DNA from 2 places in the Buttiauxella sp. BIGb0552 genome. Region 1 is predicted to be linked to the other one. Evidence: predicted binding sites of a transcription regulator. Region 1 holds the regulator's gene; the other holds the start of a gene.

What was found. Region 1 encodes ArgR, which controls arginine synthesis, uptake and breakdown. Its sites were predicted from a motif close to ANTGAATAAAAATACANT; they were not measured.
Region 2: a site for ArgR is predicted at 9,732-9,749, ahead of argA (amino-acid N-acetyltransferase). Genes of this name have one in related genera too.

Annotation. Positions count from the first base shown of each region.
Region 1 is NZ_SODY01000003.1:643,643-655,695, reverse strand. It holds gene aaeR (HTH-type transcriptional activator AaeR) at 1-653, opposite strand, end outside; gene aaeX (p-hydroxybenzoic acid efflux pump operon protein AaeX) at 813-1,016, shown strand; gene aaeA (p-hydroxybenzoic acid efflux pump subunit AaeA) at 1,024-1,956, shown strand; gene aaeB (p-hydroxybenzoic acid efflux pump subunit AaeB) at 1,969-3,930, shown strand; gene EDF88_RS11980 (NAD-dependent succinate-semialdehyde dehydrogenase) at 4,130-5,584, shown strand; gene EDF88_RS11975 (barstar family protein) at 5,615-5,887, shown strand; gene yhcN (peroxide/acid stress response protein YhcN) at 5,955-6,221, opposite strand; gene yhcN (peroxide/acid stress response protein YhcN) at 6,329-6,592, opposite strand; gene argR (transcriptional regulator ArgR) at 6,980-7,450, opposite strand; gene mdh (malate dehydrogenase) at 7,885-8,823, shown strand; gene degS (outer membrane-stress sensor serine endopeptidase DegS) at 8,894-9,961, opposite strand; gene degQ (serine endoprotease DegQ) at 10,048-11,418, opposite strand; gene zapG (Z-ring associated protein ZapG) at 11,627-12,028, opposite strand.
Region 2 is NZ_SODY01000003.1:201,559-213,611, reverse strand. It holds gene ptrA (pitrilysin) at 36-2,924, shown strand; gene recB (exodeoxyribonuclease V subunit beta) at 2,969-6,511, shown strand; gene recD (exodeoxyribonuclease V subunit alpha) at 6,508-8,343, shown strand; gene argA (amino-acid N-acetyltransferase) at 8,368-9,699, opposite strand; gene amiC (N-acetylmuramoyl-L-alanine amidase AmiC) at 9,934-11,190, shown strand; tRNA gene EDF88_RS10000 (tRNA-Met) at 11,310-11,386, opposite strand; tRNA gene EDF88_RS09995 (tRNA-Met) at 11,448-11,524, opposite strand; tRNA gene EDF88_RS09990 (tRNA-Met) at 11,587-11,663, opposite strand; tRNA gene EDF88_RS09985 (tRNA-Met) at 11,726-11,802, opposite strand; gene mltA (murein transglycosylase A) at 12,036-12,053, shown strand, end outside.

The DNA.
Region 1 (12,053 bases):
AAGCGACCTTGCGGGATCATACGTGTGGTGAGGCCTTCCGGGGCGATCAACTCAAACTCATTGTGCGGGCGAATGCTATATTCCAGCCAGGAATGGCTGGCAAGATCGGCAGGTTTTTCTGGTGTACCGTTTTGTTGCAGGTAGCTTTTTGCGGCACAAATTACCATCGGCATCGACCCGAGGCGGGTTGAGAACAGGCTTGAATCCTGCAATGCACCAACACGAATAACCACATCCAGGCCATCGGCAATCAGGTCCGGTGCCGGAATGCCCGTGACAAGATTTACTGTCAACTCAGGGTACTCTTTGAGCATGTCAGCGGTCATGGACGCGAGGACATTTTGTGCCATAGTTGAAGAACTTCCGATGCGCAGCGTGCCAATTGGTGTGTTGTTAAATGCATAAAGTTGTTCATGCACAGCCTGCGCTTCATGTAGCATCTTGCGGCAACCGAGGTAGTAAATTTTACCCGCTTCGGTCAGCCCAATACTGCGTGTGCTGCGGTTTAGCAGCTTGACCTGTAACTCATCTTCTAATTTGGAAACGGTTTGGCTGATGGATGATACGCTCATTTCCAACTGCCTGGCCGCGGCGGTGAAAGAGCCAAGTTCGACAACTTTGGCAAATACCGACATGCGTTTAAGTCTTTCCATTGTTCACTCTGAGTTAAAAGTGATTTAGATCACAGATTATAGATAACGGGCTAACTATTGCGGTAATATATTATTAACAACACGACCCGTATCACTCGTTAGCTCAGTATTCCTGGCCGTCCCAGGGTTTGTGTCTTCCGTATTTTCTGCAAGGTTAACATGAGTCTATTTCCCGTTGTCGTGATATTCGGTCTTTCTTTTCCGCCGATATTCTTCGAGCTAATTCTTTCGCTGGCGTTGTTCTGGTTGGTTCGCCGTCTGCTTACACCGACGGGAATTTATGATTTTGTCTGGCACCCGGCATTATTTAATACAGCGCTTTATTGCTGCCTGTTTTATCTGATCTCTCGTCTGTTTGTTTGAGGTTGATGTGAAAGCACTAACAAGAAAAATAACTCGTACTGCCATCACACTGATTCTGGTGCTGCTGGCTTTCATCGCTATTTTCCGTGCATGGGTGTTCTATACCGAATCCCCATGGACGCGTGACGCTCGCTTTACCGCAGATGTTGTCGCGATTGCGCCAGATGTATCGGGTTTAATCACCGATGTGAAGGTTCGTGACAACCAACTGGTGAAGAAGGACCAGATTCTGTTCACCATCGACCAGCCGCGTTATCAGAAAGCACTGGAGCAAGCGCAGGCCGATGTTGCCTACTACCAGGCTCTGGCCGGGGAAAAACGCCGTGAAGCAGGGCGTCGTAATTCATTAGGGACTCAGGCGATGTCGCGTGAGGAGATTGAGCAATCTAATAATGTGCTGCAGACCGTTTTGCATCAATTAGCGAAAGCTGAAGCGACCCGTGACTTGGCACAGTTGGATATGCAACGCACTATTATTCGTGCGCCAGCCGAAGGTTGGGTAACAAACCTTAATGTTTATACCGGTGAATTTATTACCCGTGGTTCCACTGCAGTTGCGCTGGTTAAACGCGGTACGTTCTACATTCTGGCCTATATGGAAGAAACCAAACTGGATGGTATTCGCCCGGGTTACCGTGTGCAAATCACGCCGCTTGGTAGTAATCGCGTATTGCGCGGAACCGTAGACAGCATTTCTGCCGGGGTAACCAACGCCAGCAGTACTCGAGACACCAAAGGGATGGCGACAGTTGATTCCAACCTTGAATGGGTGCGTCTGGCTCAGCGTGTACCGGTGCGAATTCATCTTGATGAACAACAGGCTAACCTTTATCCCGCCGGAACAACCGCAACTGTCGTGGTGACTGGAGATAAAGACCGCGATACCGACCACGACTCGGTATTCATCAAATTCATGCATCGTCTGCGTGAGTTCGGCTAAGCGTAGGTTGATATGTATTTTATCTCGCGGTTACATCTGCGCTTTGCTATCAAGCTGGCCTTTGCCATCGTATTGGCAATGTTTGTCGGGTTCCAATTCCAGCTCGAAACACCGCGCTGGGCGGTGCTGACAGCAGCTATCGTTGCGGCAGGCCCGGCGTTTGCCGCAGGCGGTGAACCTTATTCTGGTGCCATTCGTTACCGCGGGATGCTGCGTATTGTCGGCACCTTTATCGGTTGTTTTGCTGCCCTGTTTATTATCACCTTACTGATTCGTGCACCGGTAGTGATGCTGCTGGTTTGCTGTATCTGGGCCGGTTTTTGTACCTGGATTTCCTCACTGGTTAAAGTCGAGAATTCTTACGCGTGGGGGCTTTCCGGCTACACGGCGCTGATTATTATCGTCACAATTCAGGCCCACCCCCTTTTGACACCGCAGTTTGCGGTTGAGCGCTGCAGTGAAATCGTGATTGGTATTGTTTGCGCGATTCTTGCTGACTTGCTCTTTTCTCCACGTTCCATCAAACAAGAAATTGATCGCGAGTTAGATAATTTGCTGGTGGACCAATATCGGCTGATGCAGTTGTGTATTGCACATGGTGAAAAAGAAGAAGTCGATAAAGCGTGGGCTGGGCTTGTGCGCCGCACTACAGCTCTTGAAGGGATGCGTACCAATCTCAAAATCGAATCTTCACGTTGGGGGCGAGCAAACCGTCGCCTGAAGGCAATCAATACAATTTCGCTTACGCTCATCACGCAGGCCTGCGAAACCTATCTGATTCAAAACACGCGTCCGGAATTCGTCACTCCAGAGTTCCGCACGCTGTTTGAGACTCCGGTGGAAACCGCTGCTGATGTTCATAAGCAAATGAAGGTTGTCCGCAAAGTCATTTCCTATGCCGGTGAAAAAAATACGCCCGTCACCATCAGTAGTTGGGCTGGTACTGTCACCCGCTACATGTTGCTCAAACGCGGTGTGGCCAGCAATGTTCGTATCAGTGCGCTGGAAGAGGAAGTATTGAACCAGGAAGTGGTGGTCAAAGTGCAGTCTGCCGAAGGCCATCACGCGATGATCAACTTCTGGCGCACGACTGTTTCATGCCTGCTTGGGAGTTTGTTCTGGCTATGGACGGGTTGGACATCAGGAAGCGGCGCTATGGTTATGATCGCCGTCGTGACATCACTGGCGATGCGCTTACCCAATCCGCGTATGGTTGCGATCGACTTCTTATATGGAATGCTGGTGGCGCTACCGCTAGGTGCTTTCTACTTCCTGGTTGTCATTCCTTCTACGCAACAAAGTATTCTACTGCTGTGTATTAGCCTCGGTTTGCTTGGTTTCTTTATCGGGATTGAAGTACAGAAACGACGTCTGGGCTCGATGGGCGCATTGGCTGGGACAATCAACATCATTGTTCTCGATAACCCGATGACGTTCCACCTCAACACTTTCCTGGACGGCGCGTTGGGGCAAATTGTGGGCTGTTTCCTGGCATTGATGGTGATATTGCTGATTCGCGATAACTCGAAAGAACGCACCGGTCGTACATTGTTGAACCAGTTTGTCTCGGCTGCGGTTTCAGCACTCACTACCAATAAAAATCGCCGTAAAGAGAACCATCTTCCTGCGCTGTATCAGCAGCTTTTCTTGCTGCTTAATACCTTCCCGGGGGATATCGACCGCTACCGTTTAGCGCTGATCTTGATTATTGCTCACCAGAGATTGCGCGATGCGCCGATTCCGGTGAATGACGATCTTTCTGCTTTCCATCGCCAACTGCGCAACACGGCAGATCGCGTGATTTCTGCATCCAGCGACGACAAAAGGCGGCGTTACTTCCAGCAACTGCTGGAAGAATTAGATATCTACCAGGAGAAATTGCGGGTCTGGGAGGCACCGATACAGGTTACCGAACCGGTGAAACGCCTGGCGCATGTGCTGCATAAATACCAGCACGCATTCATCGCTGCCTGACCCGAGCCGACGCCATGCGTCGGCTTTTTTGTATCTATACTTATACCCGTCATACTTCAACTTGCAGATGCGTTGGCTGCGTTTGCTCACCCGAATCACTTACCAGAGTAAGCTCATCGGGATTCACTCGCTTGCCGCCTGCCTGCAACTCGAATTATTTTGGGTATATCAGATGCCCAATTCATAACAGGAGAAAACTATGACAAATCAGGCACTCCAGGACAGTGAATTATTCAACACTGGCTATCTCGTAAATGGTGAATGGCGCAAGCTGAGTGAAACTTTCGAGGTTATTAACCCCGCAACGGGCGAGGTTGTCGCCAAAGTCGCAAAGGCTGGTAAAAAAGAGGCTGAAGAAGCTATCACCGCTGCCGCTAAAGCCTTTCCCGCATGGCGTGCAAAAACCGCCAAAGAACGCTCCACCATTCTCTACCGTTGGTTCCAGTTGATAATTGAGAACAAAAGCTGGCTCGGCCGCTTGATGACTACCGAACAAGGCAAACCGTTGAAAGAGGCGGAAGGGGAAGTCGAGTACGCCGCGAGTTTTATTCAGTGGTTTGCGGAGCAGGCTAAACGGGCAAATGGTGAAATTATACCTGCGATCAAACCGGGCTCACGCATTCTCGCCACCCGTGAACCGATTGGCGTTGTAGCCGCCATTACTCCGTGGAATTTCCCGATGGCAATGCTGACCCGCAAACTCGGCCCGGCGCTCGCCGCGGGCTGTACCGGAATCATCAAGCCTGCTAATAACACGCCGCTATCGGCATTTGCTTTACTGGCGCTGGCGAAGAAAGCAGGCGTGCCTGATGGCGTGCTAAATGCTGTAGCCGGTAATACGCAAGAAATCAGCGACGCGATAATGGCGAGCCATGAAGTGCGGAAGATTTCGTTTACTGGATCCACCGCCGTTGGCAAAACGCTGGTGCGCAATGCTGCGGAAACCATGAAAAAAGTCTCCATGGAATTAGGCGGTAACGCGCCGTATATCGTCTTTGATGATGCCGATATTGATGAAGCCGTGAAAGGTGCGATTGCTAACAAATTCCGTAACGCCGGGCAGGTTTGCGTCAGTGTTAACCGTTTCTTTATTCAGGAAAAGGTTTACGACCAGTTCGTCAACAAGCTGGCCGATGCGGTTAAAGCCCTCAAAGTTGGGAATGGCCTGGAAGAGGGCGTCGCCATCGGGCCATTAATTGAGAAATCCGCAGTCGATAAGGTCTGTGAACACGTGGAAGATGCGCAAGCGAAGGGGGGCAAAGTACTGGTGGGTGGCAAGAGCCATGAATTGGGTGGCAATTTCTGGCAACCCACGGTGATTGTCGATGCTAATGACGACATGAAACTGGCGCAGGAAGAAACTTTTGGCCCGGTGGCTGCCTGTTTCCGATTCAAAACGGAAGAGGAAGTGATTGAGCGTGCGAACAATACGCCATTTGGTTTGGCAGCCTACTTCTATACTCAGAATCTGTCGCGCGTATTCCGTGTCTCTCAGGCGCTTGAAAGTGGGATGATAGGGATTAACGAATGCGCAGTTTCGACTGAACTGGGACCATTTGGCGGCGTGAAAGAGTCCGGTCTTGGTCGTGAGGGTTCGGTATTGGGTCTGGATGAGTTTCTGGAAGTCAAAACCTTGCATATTGGTGGGTTGTAGAGCGATTCGTTCTGGTTAAGGTGGCAAGCAATGAAAAAATACACCTTTGATTTTAGTCAGATAGAAGACCAGCCTGGATTCTATCGTCACTTTACCCAGGCATTTCAACTTGAGAAAAAGCAGGTCCACGATCTCGACAGCTTATGGGATGTGGTCGTCGGGGGCACTTTACCCCTCCCGGCGGAAATCGAGTTTGTTCATTTACCAGAGATGCAAAGGCGGCGTTACGGGGCTTTGATTTTGCTTTTTGACGAAGCAGAGGAAGAGCTGGAAGGGCAATTGCGCTTTAACGTGCGCGGCTAACGCTATTTTAGATATAAAAAAGCCCCCGCTAGCGGGGGCAAAGTCGTCAGAATTTGACGACGAGGGTTTATTTATACAGTTCAGCGGTGGCGTGCCAGCTATCGCCAGTACGTGCTTCGGTAATGCGATATGCCGATGCACCTTCTTTAGTCGCCTTCTGTGATAATTCCTGACGCATATCCATTGGCGCACTGCCAGTCTGACTGACAGAAATGCTACCCATAGATTGCATGTTTTGTGCTTGTTCGCTGTTTATCTGATGCGCGGCTGCGTTAGCGCCGAAAGAGATAACAGAGAAAAGGCTCAGTGCTGCGATGGTTAATTTGGTTTTCATGATGTCTACTCCTGAATTATGTTCTCAACGACCGGAAGGGTTTAACTGCGTTTATTGTTCTTGGGGCCGTCGTTTTGATTAATCGGTATTACTTATACCTGCCAGGCTTATTTATACAGCTCAGCAGTGGCGTGCCATGCATCACCAGAACGTGCTTCAACGATGCGATAAGAAGATGCACCTTTCGCTTCAGCTTTTTCATTCAGCATTTGGTGCATATCCATTGGTGCACTGCCTATTTGGCTTACAGAAACTGTGCCCATCGGCTGAAGATTCTGTGCCTGTTCTGCGTTAACAGATGTGGCTGCGAAAGCACCAAATGACAGCATTGAAAGCAGACTGGCGGCTACTACTGTTGATTTCATGTTCATAATTTTTACCTCGTCGTATTCTTTTATTTGGGTCCTCATTCCGTGACCCTCATCACAAAATCAAGTATACACTAATAACGTGGAAAATTAATACCACGCTAATTATTATCTATGAAACTTTACAATAATAGAGGTTTTCTTTATTACGTAAAGTTATTAAAAATGATCTTTTATTGCTTTGTTTATGTTAAATATAAGTAAAAACAATGAGATATCAGACTTTGACTTTTTGTGCGGTTCATCACATAACTTGCTGATGGGTTGGGTTTTTAAAGTAGGAGTAGATGTGAAGAATGAAATTTGCAGGCAGGTATAAGAAAACAGAAGGATGTTATCAAGCAGGTTGCTCCCGCCATTCAATAACAGCGGGAACAGCCGTTTTAAGACTTAAAGCTCTTGTTCGAAGAGCACCAGAATCGCTTCATAAAGCTCTTTAACCGTGAAGTCTTTGGCAGGCGTAGTAAAGATAGTGTCGTCTCCGGCAATCGTGCCCAGGATCCCTTCAGCTTTACCTAAAGAATCCAGTAGGCGTGCAATCAACTGTGCAGCACCCGGGCTTGTGTGGATAACGACAACGGCATCGTTGTAATCAATATCCAGTACCAGATTTTTTAATGGACTGGATGTGGTCGGCACACCCAATTCAGCAGGCAAACAATACACCATTTCCATTTTTGCATTGCGAGTACGCACCGCGCCAAACTTGGTCAGCATGCGGGATACTTTGGACTGGTTAATGTTTTCGAAACCTTCATTTTGCAAGGCATGGACGATCTCGCCTTGAGAACTAAATTTCTCTTCTTTCAATAATGCTTTGAATGCTTTGACTAATTCTTCTTGTTTTGAGGAAATACGCATAGGTCACCCATATTCAGGTCAGCAAAGATAACATTATTATGCATTTAAATGAATTTTTATGCAAATCAATGGCTGGGTGTAAGCTTGAAATAATGTTATGAAAGGGGCTGATTTTATCAAATTTTGTTATCGAGAAACATGCCTTCGTCACGACTCGAAAATAAGTTGTTAGGTAAATTAAATGTTATCAAAATGATGTTGTTTTGCTGCGTAGGGAGGGGTAATGTAACCGCCTGTTGATGTGACAACATCAGGTTGTGACCGGGCGCTAAGGCGTCGTTTCCACCCGGCGAGTAAATGCAGCAGTAACGTTTCAGGATTGCGTAACTTCGCAAACCTTGAGCGGGAATATTGTAATTACCCCTTCTCTGGATTATGGTCGCCACCGCATGGAGTTACGGCACCTATTTGCTAACCATAATAAGGAGTTTAGGATGAAAGTTGCAGTCCTCGGCGCAGCAGGCGGAATTGGCCAAGCGCTTGCCCTTCTACTCAAGACCCAACTGCCTTCAGGTTCAGAACTCTCTCTGTATGATATTGCACCTGTAACCCCAGGTGTTGCAGTCGATCTGAGTCATATCCCGACCGATGTAAAAATCAAAGGTTTCTGTGGTGAAGATGCAACTCCTGCACTGGTTGGTGCGGATGTGGTGCTTATCTCTGCCGGTGTAGCACGTAAACCAGGTATGGACCGTTCTGACCTGTTTAACGTCAATGCGGGAATCGTGAAGAATCTGGTTCAACAGATTGCTAAAACTTGCCCTAAAGCCTGTATCGGTATTATCACAAACCCTGTGAATACCACCGTTGCTATTGCAGCGGAAGTGCTGAAAAAAGCAGGTGTGTACGATAAAAACAAATTATTTGGCGTAACTACGCTGGACATCATCCGCTCCAACACCTTTGTTGCTCAGCTGAAAGGCAAACTGCCGACCGATATCGAAGTCCCTGTTATTGGCGGACACTCTGGCGTGACTATTCTGCCACTGCTGTCTCAGATCCCAGGCGTAAGCTTCACTGAGCAGGAAGTTGCTGATTTAACTAAGCGTATTCAGAATGCAGGTACTGAAGTTGTAGAGGCGAAGGCTGGTGGCGGGTCTGCAACCCTGTCAATGGGTCAGGCTGCTGCACGTTTTGGTCTGTCTCTGGTTCGCGCGCTGCAAGGCGAAAGCAATGTGGTTGAATGTGCGTATGTTGAAGGCAATGGCGAGCACGCTCGTTTCTTCTCTCAGCCGCTGCTGCTGGGTAAAAACGGTATTGCAGAGATCAAATCTTACGGCAAACTGAGTGCGTTTGAGCACCAGGCGCTGGAAGGTATGCTGGATACCCTGAAGAAAGATATTACTCTTGGTGAAGAGTTCGTTAACAAGTAAACACCAGGCTTCAGAGATAAAAAAACCGGAACTGAGTTCCGGTTTTTTATTGCCTGTCATTCAGCATTTATCAGTTAGTGGCTGGATATTCCTGAATCGTCACTTGTAACGTCAGCTTCTTATCATCGCGCATTACTTCAACCGGAATGACTGAGCCTGGGCGAATTTCTGCCACCTGATCCATAGTGCCTAATGCCGAAATCGCTGGTTTATTGTTCACCGAAATAATCACGTCGTTAACCAGAAGGCCTGCTTTCGCCGCTGGACCGCCAGGTGAAACTTCGTTAACGATAATCCCCTGAATCTGATCAATGCCGGTAGCCGGGCCATGCAATGGTGTTATCTCACGCCCGCCAATACCTATGTAGCCACGAATCACGCGGCCATCGCGAATAAGCTTATCCATGATTTTGGTGGAAAGCTGAGTCGGGATTGCAAAGCCAATACCTTCCGGTGTTTCGCCGTCATTACTTTTATCAAACGACAACGTGTTAATACCCATTAACTCACCTAGTGAGTTAACCAGCGCACCGCCTGAGTTACCGTGGTTAATTGAGGCGTCAGTTTGCAGGAATGACTGGCGGCCTGAAGGGCTAAGGCCAATACGACCCGTCGCGCTGATTATCCCCTGCGTAATGGTCTGCCCAAGGTTATACGGGTTGCCAATCGCCATGACGACATCACCGATATGCGGCACCCGCTTATTGTTGATAGGAATAACGGGGAGGCTGGTGGCATTGATCTTCAACACAGCGAGATCGGTAAGGCTGTCGGAGCCAACCAGTAGCGCTTCAAACACACGGCCATCTTGCAGTGCAACGATGATTTGCTCGGCATCATTAATAACGTGTTTATTGGTAATGATGTAACCACGCTCGTCCATGATGACGCCTGAACCGAGAGTTTTAATTTCTAGCTGATTTTGCGAATTGTTACCAATGCTGCGGTTGTATACGTTCACCACAGCAGGCGCAGCGCGTCGCACCGCAGAGTTGTAGCTCACCGGAGTTTCATCAGCACTGTCAAACTTTGAGGGGGCTAAAGGGACGATTTTCTGGCGCAGCGTTGGTAATGCAACCAACAACAATCCAGCCACAATCAGGCCAATTACCACCGAGCGTAATATCTTTAGAAACATGGATTTGAATTAGTTAATAATAAGCCGGAAGCAGAATAGCATGAGTTAATCGGACATCGTACAGAGATGTCCGATTACTGATCAGATTAACGTACTAATAGATATATGCTCTCTTCACCACGCGCCACATGCAACGCAATGACGTCTGGTTTGCTTTCCAGAACCTTACGCATTTCCGCGATACTTGAGACCCGCTCGCGGTTCACGCCAATGATAAAATCATCTTTGTGTAACCCGGCTTGTGCCGCAGGTGTACCTTTTTCAACGCTGTCGAGTTTAATGCCCTTAGTGCCATCTTTTAACTGGCCATCACTCAGGGTTGCGCCTTGTAAGGCTGGCATAATCAGTTCTGCGTTGGCTGATGATGCAGTACTTTTATCCAGCGTCACGCTCACTTCCAACGGTTTCCCATCGCGCAGTAGGCCCAGTTTCACTACAGTTCCGGGTTCAGTTGTGGCGATTTTAGCTCGCAATTCAGCAAAACTACTGATGGCTTTGCCATTCAGGCTAGTAATCACATCACCGGCTTTCACGCCTGCTTTTGCTGAACCTGATTGCGGTAAGACTTCGCTGATGAACGCGCCACGCTGAGTTGTGAGGTTGAAGGCTTTAGCGATATCCGCACTCATCTCAGTACCTTTAATACCGAGCAAGCCGCGTTTGATTTCACCAAATTCCATCAGTTGTTTAGCCAGGGTTTGCGCCATATTACTTGGAATAGCAAAACCGATACCGACACTACCGCCGCTTGGCGCGAGAATCGCGGTATTAATGCCGATAAGCTCGCCGTTCAGGTTCAGCAACGCGCCACCGGAGTTACCACGGTTAATGGAAGCATCTGTCTGAATAAAGTTTTCTAACCCTTCAAGGTTAAGACCACTACGACCGAGTGCTGAAACGATACCTGATGTGGCTGTTTGCCCAAGGCCAAATGGGTTACCTACGGCTACCGCGAAATCACCAACGCGCAACTTGTCTGAATCAGCCACGGCGATTTGCGTCAGGCCACTCGCATTCTGGATTTGAATCAGTGCGATATCACTTTGGTCATCACCGCCAATTAATTTGGCATCAAACTCACGTCCATCATTTAACTGCACGCTGATTTTCTCAGCATGGTTAATGACGTGATTATTTGTTAACACATAGCCTTTCTCTGCATTGATGATGACGCCAGAGCCAAGACCTTCAAATGGCTGAGATTCCGATGGTGGCATGTCATCACCAAAGAACTTTTTAAACTCTTCTGGGACTTTCTGGCTCGGTGCTGCAGCTGTGCCTTCTACCTGCACGCTGACTACCGCGGGTAATACTTTTTCCAGCATTGGTGCAAGGCTTGGTATTGCTGCCTGGCCCGGAACTTGTGCTGGCAACGCCGCATTTACCTGCGATGCAATACCGAAAGTTAGTCCGATACTTATCGCTAATGCACTCAACAACAGTGTTTGTTTCTTCATTGGTGGCTTGCTCTCGTGACCTGGAAAAAGGAAAACCCGACCGACCTGTCATCTATCAAGCTACAGGGGATGACACTCCGATGTTATTGAAATATCAACCGGGTAACAATGTTGTTATAGAGTGATGAGATACTAGTAAATGATAGCTGTGCGTGAGAGAGATTGGGGTACGAAAACCGTACCCCAGGAAAAAAATACAGAATTGTGATTAATCGCGTTTTGCGCGTTCGGTACGCAGCAAACCGGATGCGCCATCGGAATAGTCACGCGGCATTTGAACCGGTGCCTGATCGTTGCTGGCTTCAGACTCAGCGAGGCGGTTACGGAATGGATTCGCTTCTGCTGACATTTCTGGCAACAAGCTGCTGGAGCTTTTTGCCATGTGTTGATAAAGCTGGCGGTAATCATCAGCCATGTTATCGAGCAATTCGGCACTACGTGCAAAATGGCTGACTAACTCTTCACGATACTCTTCAAGTTCCGCTTTGTTTTTCTCAATCTCGTACTGCATAGCTTGCTGCTGACGCAGCTTGCGGTTGCCGAAACGCATAGCAACTGCACCAACGATGATGCCAACAACTAACCCAATTAGCGCATATTCCCAGGTCATGAACTTCTCCCGTTGTATTGTGTTT
Region 2 (12,053 bases), 440 kb from region 1:
TGAGTTAGGAAGTTTCGTGATTATGAGGTTCGTGAATGCCTAAATGCAGCACCTGGTTAAAACCGCTTTTCTTGTTGTTAGTTGCCATTTGGGCACCATTAAGTCAGGCAGACACGGGTTGGCAACCTATCCAGGAAACTATCCGCAAAAGTGAGAAAGACAACCGTCAATATCAGGCTATACGTCTTGATAATGGTATGACAGTCCTGCTGGTTTCTGATCCGCAAGCTGTTAAGTCATTGTCTGCGTTGGTTGTTCCTGTTGGATCTTTAGAAGATCCTAACGACCATCTTGGCTTGGCTCACTATCTTGAACATATGACGCTGATGGGCTCTAAAAAATATCCGGAGCCGGATAGCCTGTCAGAGTTTCTCAAAAAGCATGGTGGCAGCCATAACGCCAGTACTGCAACTTACCGCACTGCGTTTTATCTCGAAGTGGAAAACGATGCGCTGGAAGGGGCAGTTGACCGTTTGTCTGATGCTATTGCTGAGCCAAATCTCGCCCCAGAATATGCCGAACGTGAACGTAATGCGGTTAATGCTGAGCTGACCTTAGCTCGCGCCCGTGACGGTATGCGTATGGCGCAAGTTAGTGCTGAAACTATCAACCCTGCACATCCGGGTTCGCGTTTTTCCGGCGGTAACCTTGAAACTCTGCGCGACAAACCAGGCAGTAAGCTGCTGGACGCCCTGGTAGCTTTCCGTGATAAATATTATTCTGCGAACCTAATGAAGGCTGTTATTTACAGTAATAAACCATTGCCGGAACTGGCAAAAATTGCTGTGGAAACCTATGGCCGGGTGCCGAATAAAAACATTGAACGGCCAGTTATTAATGTGCCGGTTGTCACGGATGCGCAAAAAGGAGTCGTAATTCATTACGTCCCCGCATTGCCTCGCAAAGTGGTGCGTGTTGAATTCCGTATCGACAATAATAGCGATAAATTCCGCAGCAAAACTGATGAGTTAATTGGCTATTTGATTGGCAACCGTAGCAACAATACACTTTCTGACTGGCTGCAAAAGCAGGGGCTGGCAGATAGCATCCGTGCCGATTCCGACCCGTTAGTTAACGGCAATAGTGGCGTGTTCGCTATCTCTGTATCGTTGACTGATAAAGGTCTCGCGCAGCGTGATGATGTGGTTGCGGCTATTTTCAGTTACTTAAATAAAATGCGTGAGAATGGCGTCGATAAAAGTTATTTCGACGAGCTTGCCCATGTTCTCGATCTCGACTTCCGTTATCCATCAATAACCCGTGATATGGATTACGTAGAATGGTTAGCAGACACCATGTTACGCGTGCCTGTCGAGCACACACTTGATGCTGTCAACATCGCCGATCAATACGATCCAGCGGCTATTAAAGCACGCCTGGATATGATGACGCCGCAAAATGCACGTGTCTGGTATATCAGCCCGAAAGAGCCACATAACAAAACGGCTTATTTTGTAGAAGCGCCTTATCAGGTCGATAAAATCACCCCGCAAGTCTTCAATACCTGGCAGGAAAAAGCGGCAGCAATCAAACTGGCATTGCCACAATTGAACCCGTATATCCCGGATGACTTTACGTTAGTTAAACCTGACAAAACCTATGCTCACCCAGAATTACTGGTGAAAGAACCCGGTCTGCGTGTGTTGTATATGCCAAGCCACTATTTTGCCAGCGAACCGAAAGCTGACGTGACGATGGTGCTGCGTAACCCGCAGGCAATGGATAGTGCGAAAAACCAGGTATTGTTTGCCCTGAATGACTACCTGGCAGGCATCGCGTTGGACGAGTTAAGCAACCAGGCTTCGATTGGCGGTATTGGTTTCTCGACTAATGCCAACAGCGGTTTGATGGTTAATGCCAATGGTTACACCCAACGTTTGCCGCAGCTTTTTGAAGCGCTGCTAAAAGGCTATTTCTCCTATACACCGACTCAAGAGCAGTTGGATCAGGCAAAATCATGGTATGCCCAAATGATGGATTCGGCAGACAAAGGCAAAGCTTACGATCAGGCGATTATGCCGGTGCAGATGGTGTCGCAGGTGCCGTATTTCCAGCGTGAAACGCGCCGCGCGTTGTTGCCTGCTCTGACGATAAAAGACGTGCTTGATTACCGGGAAGTTTTAAAAACAGGTGCTAAACCTGAGTTTTTAGTTCTGGGCAATATGTCTCCTGATCAGGCAAAAGAGCTTGCGCATAACGTACAAAGCCAGCTGACTACCAAAGGTAATGAGTGGTGCCGCAATAAAGACGTGCTTGTTGATAGCAAACATTTAGCGATGTTTGAAAAAACAGGAGGCAGCACAGATTCCGCGCTGGCAGCAGTTTATGTACCGAAAGGTTTCGATGAAACGGTCAGTACTGCTTACAGCTCAATGTTGGGGCAAATCATTCAGCCGTGGTTCTACAACCAGTTGCGTACCCAGGAGCAACTGGGCTATGCGGTGTTTGCTTTCCCGATGTCAGTTGGCCGCCAGTGGGGGATTGGTTTCTTACTGCAAAGTAACGATAAGCAACCAGCCTACTTGTACCAGCGTTTTAAAGCGTTTTACCCAACGGCTGAAAAGAAGTTGCGTGAGATGAGCGCTGAAGATTTTGCTCAAATGCAGCAGGGGATGATCAGTGAAATTATGCAGGCACCGCAGACCTTGTCACAGGAGGCCTCACAACTGAGCAAAGATTTCGATCGCGGAAACCTGGATTTTGATTCGCGTGATAAAGTAGTCGCCGAAATTAAAAAACTGACGCCGCGAAAACTGGCTGATTTCTTCCATCAGGCAGTGATTGAACCACAGGGAATAGCTGTACTGTCGCAAGTTTCTGGTAGCCACAATGGCAAGTCAGATTATGCCACTCCGAAAGGCTGGAAAACCTGGAAGGAGGTCAGCACTCTGCAGCAATCATTGCCGCGTGTAGACGCTAAGTAATGGCGGCCACGGCACCTGCAACTTGAAAGACAATAGGTATAATAATGACCGGAATCACTCAGCCGCTTGACCCCCTAAGTTTACCTCTGACGGGAGAGCGGTTGATTGAAGCCTCTGCCGGTACCGGAAAGACATTTACCATTGCGGCACTCTATCTGCGTTTGCTGCTTGGCCTGGGTGGGGAAAATGCCCATCCCCGGCCACTCTCAGTTGAAGAATTATTGGTCGTAACCTTTACTCAGGCGGCGACTGAAGAGCTCCGCGGCCGTATTCGCGCCAATATTCATGAACTGCGTATCGCCTGCGTATGTAAGCGCACTGACAATCCCTTGTTCCAAAAACTGCTCACAGAAATCCCTGACCTTCACCAGGCTGCCCAAGTTTTGCGCCTTGCAGAACAGCAAATGGATGAAGCGGCCATTTTCACTATCCATGGTTTTTGCCAGCGAATGCTCAGCCTTAATGCCTTCGAATCAGGCATGCTGTTTGAGCAACAACTCATTGAAGATGAATCACGGCTGCGTCGTAATGCCTGTGCTGATTTTTGGCGTCGCCATTGTTACCCACTTCCTAAACCGGTCGCGCAGGTTATGGCAGAGGAGTGGGCTGGCCCGGAAGAACTTCTCAGAGACATAAACAGCTGGTTGCAAGGTGAACAACCGGTACTTAAACAGCCGCCAGCTGATGATGAAACGCTACTTGCACGGCATCAGAAAATAATTAACGCCATTGAAGATGTGAAAGCGCAATGGTGTGCTTGCGCGGATGAAATTGCGCAACTCCTAAGTGTGGCGAAGATAGACCGCCGTAGTTACAGCAGTAAAAACCTACCTAATTGGCTGAATATTGTTGGCACATGGGCTCAGACAGAAACCACAACTTATAAATTGCCTGACCAACTGGAGCGTTTCTCTCAGTCGATGCTCGACGAGAAAACCAAAGAAGGCCAACCGCCGCAGCATCCTGTTTTCAGAGCGATTAACGATTTATTGGGGGAGCCGCTAACACTGCGTGATTTAGTTATCGCGCGTGCTATGGCTGAAATCCGCTATACCGTGCAGCAAGAAAAACGCCGTCGCGGTGAGCTGGGTTTCGACGATATGTTGACCCGGCTGGATGAAGCTCTGCATAAGCCGGGTGGCGACGCCCTGGCAGCCGCCATTCGTGGGCGTTTCCCGGCGGCAATGATTGATGAATTTCAGGATACCGATCCTCAGCAATATCGCATCTTCAGGCGGCTGTACATCAACCAGCCGGGTACTGCGTTATTGCTTATTGGTGACCCGAAACAGGCGATTTATGCGTTCCGCGGGGCGGATATTTTTACCTACATGAAAGCTCGTCATGAGGTAAGTGCCCACTACACGCTGGACACTAACTGGCGTTCATCCCCTGCAATGATAAACAGCGTGAATACTCTGTTTCAGCAACTGAGTAACCCTTTCTTATTCCAGCAAATCCCATTTTTAGCGGTCAAAGCGGCCGAGAAAAACAGTGGACTGCGTTTTACTTTCAAAGGGAAGAACCAGGCGGCTATGTCGCTCTGGGCACAGTCGGGTGACGGTTGCGGTGTGAGTGATTACCAACAAATCATGGCCATGCAGTGTGCGCAGCAGATTCGAGACTGGCTGACTGCCGGGCAGCGCGGTGAGGCTCTATTGTGGAAAGGTGAGGTATCTCGCCCGGTACAGTCATCAGACATCACTATTTTGGTTCGTAGTCGCGGTGAAGCTTCAATTGTTCGGGAGGCTTTGAGCGCGCTCAATATTCCCTCTGTTTACCTTTCAAATCGTGACTCGGTTTTTGCAACGCCTGAAGCGCGAGAGATTTTGTGGATCCTGCAGGCTGTACTTGCCCCTGAAATTGAAACAGCACTGAGAAGTGCGGTTGCGACCAGTATGCTTGGCCTTGATGCGCAAATGATTGAGGCGCTGAATAACGATGAAAATGCCTGGGATCAGTTGGTTGAAGAGTTTTCTGAATATCGCCAAACCTGGCTGCGCCGGGGCGTCATGCCGATGCTGCGGGCGCTGATTGCTCGTCGGCAGGTTGCTGAAAACTTGTTGGCAACGCCGGGAGGTGAAAGGCGTCTTACCGACATTTTACACATCAGCGAATTGCTACAAGAAGAAGCAGCGCAAACTGACAGTGAACATGCTCTGGTTCGATGGTTGGCACAGCAGGTCGCTGAACCTGATAGCAACGCCTACAGCCAACAATTACGTCTCGAAAGCGACAAGCATTTGGTTCAGGTTGTCACTATCCATAAATCAAAAGGGCTTGAGTACCCATTGGTCTGGTTGCCATTCATCGCCAACTATCGGGCGCAAAACAGTGGTCTGTACCATGACCGTTCAACATTCTCGCCGTTGCTGGATTTAAGCGACGATGAAGAAAGCCTGAGCCTTGCGGAAGAAGAGCGCCTGGCAGAGGATTTACGTTTGCTGTACGTGGCTCTGACTCGTTCAATCTGGCATTGCAGCCTGGGTGTCGCCCCGTTATTTAAAGGGAACCGAGCCAAAAAAGGGGGCAGCGATCTGCATCTGGGCGCGTTGGGGTATCTGCTGCAAAAAGGTGAGGCGAAAGATGCTGCCGGTTTACAGGCATGTTTGCAGGAACTGGTCAGTGAGTCGATTAGCGTCGAAGAACCTCACTCGGAAGACTATAGCCCGTGGCAGCCTGTCAGTACCGCAATCCCGGAACTGAGTGCCAGAGTGATGAAAAGGCAGGTTGCTGATAATTGGCGCGTGACCAGTTATTCCGGATTGCAGCAGCATGGCAGCAGCCAGGTACTGGATCTATTACCTCGATTAGATGTGGACGCTGCAGGTGTAGCGCCAGTGCAAAGTGAGCCATCACTAACTCCGCATAGCTTCCCACGCGGTGCGGGGCCGGGCACATTTTTGCATAGCTTATTCGAAGGCATTGATTTTACTCAGCCGATTGACGATATATGGGTTGCAAAGCAACTCACAGAGCAAGGTTTTGCTGAAGAGTGGCTACCCGTGTTAACGCAGTGGTTAAAGGCCATTTTGCAGGTTCCGCTCAATGATTCGGGCGTGTCGCTTAACCAGTTAACGCCACAGGAAAAACAGGTCGAGCTGGAATTTTATCTGCCAATTGAAAGTGATTTGCAGGCTGCGCATCTGGATAAGCTGGTGCGGGAATACGATCCGCTCTCTGCGGGCTGCCCTGCGCTGAATTTCAAACAAGTGCGTGGCATGTTGAAAGGGTTTATTGACCTGGTTTTCCGCTGGCAAGGGCGTTACTACCTGCTGGATTATAAATCCAACTGGCTGGGTGAAGACAGCAGTGCTTATACCCAGGAAGCGATGGCGGGTGCGATGCAATCCCATCGTTACGACCTGCAATATCAGTTATATACGTTGGCTCTGCACCGCTATTTGCGCCACCGTATGCCTGACTACGATTACCAAAGACATTTTGGCGGCGTTATCTATCTTTTCTTGCGCGGAGTCGAAAGCAACGGTTCTTCACAGGGGATTTTCTCGACGCAGCCAGATGTTCAATTGATTACGAAAATGGATGCACTTTTTGCCGGGCAAACGGACGAGGTTACGCCATGAAAATGTCTGAGTTGCTACAGCAGGCAGTCGAGCAAAAATTGTTGCGCGCATTGGATGCACAATTCGCCATGATGATTTCCAGTGACGAGCAGCCCGCAGTCATGCTGGCAGCGGCACTTGTCAGCCACGATGCGGGTGAAGGGCATGTGTGTATCCCACTTTCGCGTTTAAAGCCGGAGTTCTGTTTTGCCGGGCGGCAACCTGATTTTGCGGAGCAACTTTTCGCTGTGATTGGTATCAACGCCAACTGGCACGAACTGCTATTGGCATCTGATGCGGTAAGTGAGTATGAAGGGGCAACACCGCTGAAATTAATTGGCGAGCGCTTGTACCTCAACCGGATGTGGCAAAACGAACAGTCTGTCGCGCGGTTTTTTGGTGAAGAGAACTGCGTAATCCCACTTGATGAAACGCAGATTATCCGTGTATTAAATCAACTCTTTGAGCCAACAGCCGATATCGACTGGCAAAAGGTTGCTGCGGCCGTGGCACTGACACGACGCATTTCAGTGATTTCTGGCGGGCCAGGAACCGGGAAAACCACTACGGTGGCCAAATTGCTCGCAGCACTGGTTCAGCTATCGGACGCAAAACCTTTGCGTATCCAACTGGCGGCTCCAACAGGTAAAGCTGCTGCACGTTTAACCGAATCCTTAGGTTCCGCTCTACGGCGTTTGCCGTTGGATGATGCGCAAAAAGCCTCGTTGCCTAGCGATGCTTGTACCTTGCACCGCTTATTGGGCGCACAACCTAACAGCCAACGTCTGCGATATCACGCAGGGAACCCATTGCATCTTGATGTGCTGGTGGTAGATGAAGCCTCAATGGTGGATTTGCCAATGATGGCAAAGCTGATTCATGCGTTGCCAGCACACGCGCGGATCATTTTCTTAGGCGACCGCGATCAACTGGCATCGGTGGAAGCGGGGGCGGTGCTCGGGGATATTTGCCATTATGTAACACACGGATATTCTCCTGTTCGTGCGGCCGAATTAAGTCGACTGACGGGTTACTCACTGGTAACAGGTGAAGGAACAGAAGCCAGTGTGCTGCGCGACGGGCTTTGTCTGCTGCAAAAAAGCTACCGTTTTGATAGCAAATCAGGGATTGGGCAGTTGGCCTATGCTGTTAATGCAAGTGATGTGAAACAGGCTAAAGCTGTGTTTGCTAAAGGTTTTGGCGATATCACAAAGCAGCCATTGCGCGAAACTGAAGACTACGCGTTGATGATTGCTGATGCAGTGGATGGGTATCGGCCGTATCTGGAGTTAATACGCAATCACGCAGAACCTGCAGCTATTATTGAAGCTTTCGGGCGTTATCAGTTGTTGTGTGCATTACGTGATGGCCCGTTTGGCGTCAGTGGCCTGAACAATAGAATCGAACTCGCGCTGATTCAAAAAAGGCTCATTGAGCGGCCAAATCAGGCCGCTTCAAGATGGTACAACGGCAGGCCAATTATGATTTCGCGTAACGACAGCTCGTTAGGCCTATTCAACGGTGATATCGGTATCGCGTTAGACAGAGGCGAGGGGCTACGCGTCTGGTTCCCGATGCCGGATGGCACAATAAAATCAGTGCAGCCGAGCCGTTTACCAGGGCATGACACCGCCTATGCTATGACGGTGCACAAATCCCAGGGTTCGGAATTTGATCACGCCGCCCTTGTTCTGCCAAATCAGTATACCGCTGTGGTTACGCGTGAACTGGTCTATACCGCGATCACTCGTGCTCGAAGCAGGCTATCTTTGTATGCAGATGACCGGGTTCTGGAAAAGGCAATTGTGACGAAGACAGAAAGACGCAGCGGATTGATGGAGAGTTTTAGCTAGCCCTGAATAGGGCTAGCTTATTGGTTACGCTAAATCCGCCATCAGCACTTTCGAACGGCGTTGATAGTTGTACATCTCTTTTTTACTTTCAGGCAGCAGCTCAACATCGACCGGCATAAATCCGCGTTCCTGGAACCAGTGAATGCTACGGGTGGTCAGCACGAACAGCTTGCTCAGTCCCATTTGGCGGGCTTGCGTGGCAATACGTTGCAGCAGCACTTCACCGCGCGATGAACTGCGATAGTCAGGGTGAACTGCTACGCAGGCCATTTCGCCAATCCCTTCTTCAAGGAATGGATAGAGTGCTGCACAGGCGATAGTCAGATTGTCGCGCTGAATAATGGTGAACTTGTCAATCTCCATTTCCAGTTGCTCACGCGAGCGGCGTACCAGAATCCCTTGTTGTTCAAGAGGGCGAATCAACTCCAGAATACCGCCGATATCGTTAATGGTAGCGCGACGAATTTGCTCCGCACTCTCCATAACAATTTGTGTACCGATCCCGTCGCGGGAGAAAAGCTCCTGCAACAGTGCGCCATCTTCCTGGTAACTAATTAAATGGCTGCGACGCACACCGCTACGACAGGCTTTCAAAGCACCCCGTAAGAAACGCACGGTGCCGGAGTGGTAATCACCGGCTTCTTCGAGTTCTTCAATACGTTTTTGCGCATCGTTAGGGAACAGTTCGGAGACAATATTGCCGTTGTCGTCGATAACACCCTGAGAAGAGCAGAAGCCAATCATTTTTTCGGCTTTCAGTTTGACTGCCAGTTGGGTGGCAATCTCTTCTGAAGTGAGGTTGAAACTTTCACCCGTGACCGATACCGCAACCGGGCCCATCAGCACGATTGCACCGTTATCAAGCTGGCGGTGAATAGCTTCTTCGTCGATACGACGCACGCGTCCGCTGTGGCAGTAATCCACGCCATCATCCACGCCCAATGGCTGCGCGATAATAAAGTTACCGCTGACCACGTTGATATGTGCGCCCTGCAAAGGCGTGTTGCCAAGGCTCATGGACAAACGCGCGGTAATATCCAGCTGCAATAAACCGGCCGCTTGCTTTACCAGCTCCAGCGTTTTTGCATCCGTAACACGCGTATGTTTATGATAGATAGGCTCATGATTATGCGAAGCCAGATTGGCATCAATCTGTGGGCGTGCGCCGTACACCACCACCAGACGAATCCCCAAGCTGTGCAGCAGCCCAATATCATTAACGATACTGGAAAAGTTCTCGTGTTCGATGGCTTCGCCGCCAAGCATAATGACAAACGTTTTTCCCCGATGGGCATTTATATAGGGAACAGAATGGCGGAATCCCTGTACCAGTTCGGTTCTACGTTCCTTCACCACGGCCAGACCTCATTGCATGATTATTCGTAATTTCTGTATTTTTATTCTTTTATTGCCTCCGGTGCAAGCGGCAATTTCCACAAAGCGAATATTTCTGAATTCAGCCTGCCAGGTGCTTGATTGCGAATGTTTACCCTTTAATGAGTGACAGCCCGGGCCTGTTTGGTTAAAGTTTTCGGCTCAAAAAATAAAATTGATTATTCGATTCCCGGAAATACACCGCTCAGGAGAGCTATGTCAGATTCCAGTCCATTAATAACTCGGCGCCGGTTGCTCCAGGGAGCAGGTGCTATGTGGCTTTTGAGTGTCAGCCAGGTCGGTCTTGCAGCTTCAAGCCTGGTCGTTGCGGTGCGTGTCTGGCCCGCTTCTTCTTACACTCGTGTCACGCTGGAATCGAACAAAGAGCTTAAATATAAGCAGTTCGCATTGAGCAACCCGGATCGCGTCGTTGTCGACATCGAAGGTGTGAATTTAAATTCAGTATTGAAAGGCATTGGTGGCCAGATTCGTGCTGACGATCCCTTCATCAAATCTGCGCGTGTCGGGCAGTTTGACCCGCAAACCGTGCGCATGGTTTTTGAACTCAAACAGAACGTCACACCACATCTGTTTGGACTGGCCCCGGTAGCTGAATTTAAAGAGCGTCTGGTGATGGATTTGTATCCGGCGAATATGAATAGCGAGCAAGATCCGCTGTTGGCATTGCTGGAAGATTACAACAACGGCAAGCTGGATAAAGACAAGCCGCCGTCGCCAGAACAAGGGCCGCAACCGGGTAAAGCCGGGCGTGACCGGCCAATTGTTATCATGCTTGATCCCGGCCACGGTGGGGAAGATCCCGGTGCGATTGGGCCGAACAAAACGCGCGAAAAAGATATCGTTCTGCAGATTGCTCGCCGCCTGAAAGCGCTGATTGATAAAGAAGCGAATATGAAAGCCTACATGACCCGCAATGAGGATGTGTTTATCCCATTAAAAGTCAGGGTAGCGAAGGCACAGAAGCAGCGTGCCGATCTGTTTGTTTCTATTCATGCTGATGCGTTTACCACGGGGGCTGCTCGCGGATCCTCCGTTTTTGCGCTCTCAACCAAAGGCGCGACCAGTACCGCCGCTAAATTCCTCGCCCAAACGCAAAACGCCGCCGACTTAATCGGTGGCGTCAGTAAGAGTGGCGATCGTTACCTCGACCATACGATGTTTGATATGGTGCAGTCATTGACCATCAACGATAGCCTTAAGTTCGGCAAAGAAGTGCTGGCCCGGTTAGGGAAGGTGAACAAACTGCATAAAAACAGCGTCGATCAGGCGGGGTTTGCGGTTCTGAAAGCTCCGGATATTCCATCCATTCTGGTAGAAACTGCCTTTTTGAGTAATGTTGAGGAAGAGCGCAAGCTGCGAACCGCGACATTCCAGCAGGAAGTGGCCGAGTCTATTCTGGCAGGTATAAAGGCTTATTTTGCGGATAGTGCGCGATTAGCGCGGCTCGGTTAATCCCCGTCATACTTCGAGCCGCGGCTGAGTTGGCTGCGCTCGAATTATTTAGAGGATAGTAGAACTGTGTGAGCGAATTGCAGATACAAAAAAAGCACTCCTGAGAGTGCTTTTAATATTGGTTGCGGGGGCCAGATTTGAACTGACGACCTTCGGGTTATGAGCCCGACGAGCTACCAGGCTGCTCCACCCCGCGTCCGTAAACTTCTTTAGTACCCAAATGACTTTCATCATTGCGCGAAACTCAGCGACTTAGTTGGTTGCGGGGGCCAGATTTGAACTGACGACCTTCGGGTTATGAGCCCGACGAGCTACCAGGCTGCTCCACCCCGCGTCCGTATAACTATTTACTGCTAATGGTTTTCACCACTGCGCTAAACTCAGCGACTTTGTAGTTGGTTGCGGGGGCCAGATTTGAACTGACGACCTTCGGGTTATGAGCCCGACGAGCTACCAGGCTGCTCCACCCCGCGTCCGTATAACTACTTACTGCAAATGGTTTTCACCACCGCGCTAAACTCAGCGACTTTTTAATTGGTTGCGGGGGCCAGATTTGAACTGACGACCTTCGGGTTATGAGCCCGACGAGCTACCAGGCTGCTCCACCCCGCGTCCGTGGAAGCGCACTATACTCTGCCCGGCTTTTGATGCAACCTTTTTTTTAATAAATGCCCGATTTGTCACATGTAGCTGATAATAATTTACTTTAAGTACAGATAGTGAACACATCTGGTCTGTGTGGGGTCCAACACGTTTAATTCTTGCCTGGTGTTTGCTATCTTCCCGTGGCTGCATACTTGAAGTATCCCGGGCCAGGCGCGAAATATAATCAGGGCGAGGAAGTAATGATAGGACGTTGGACG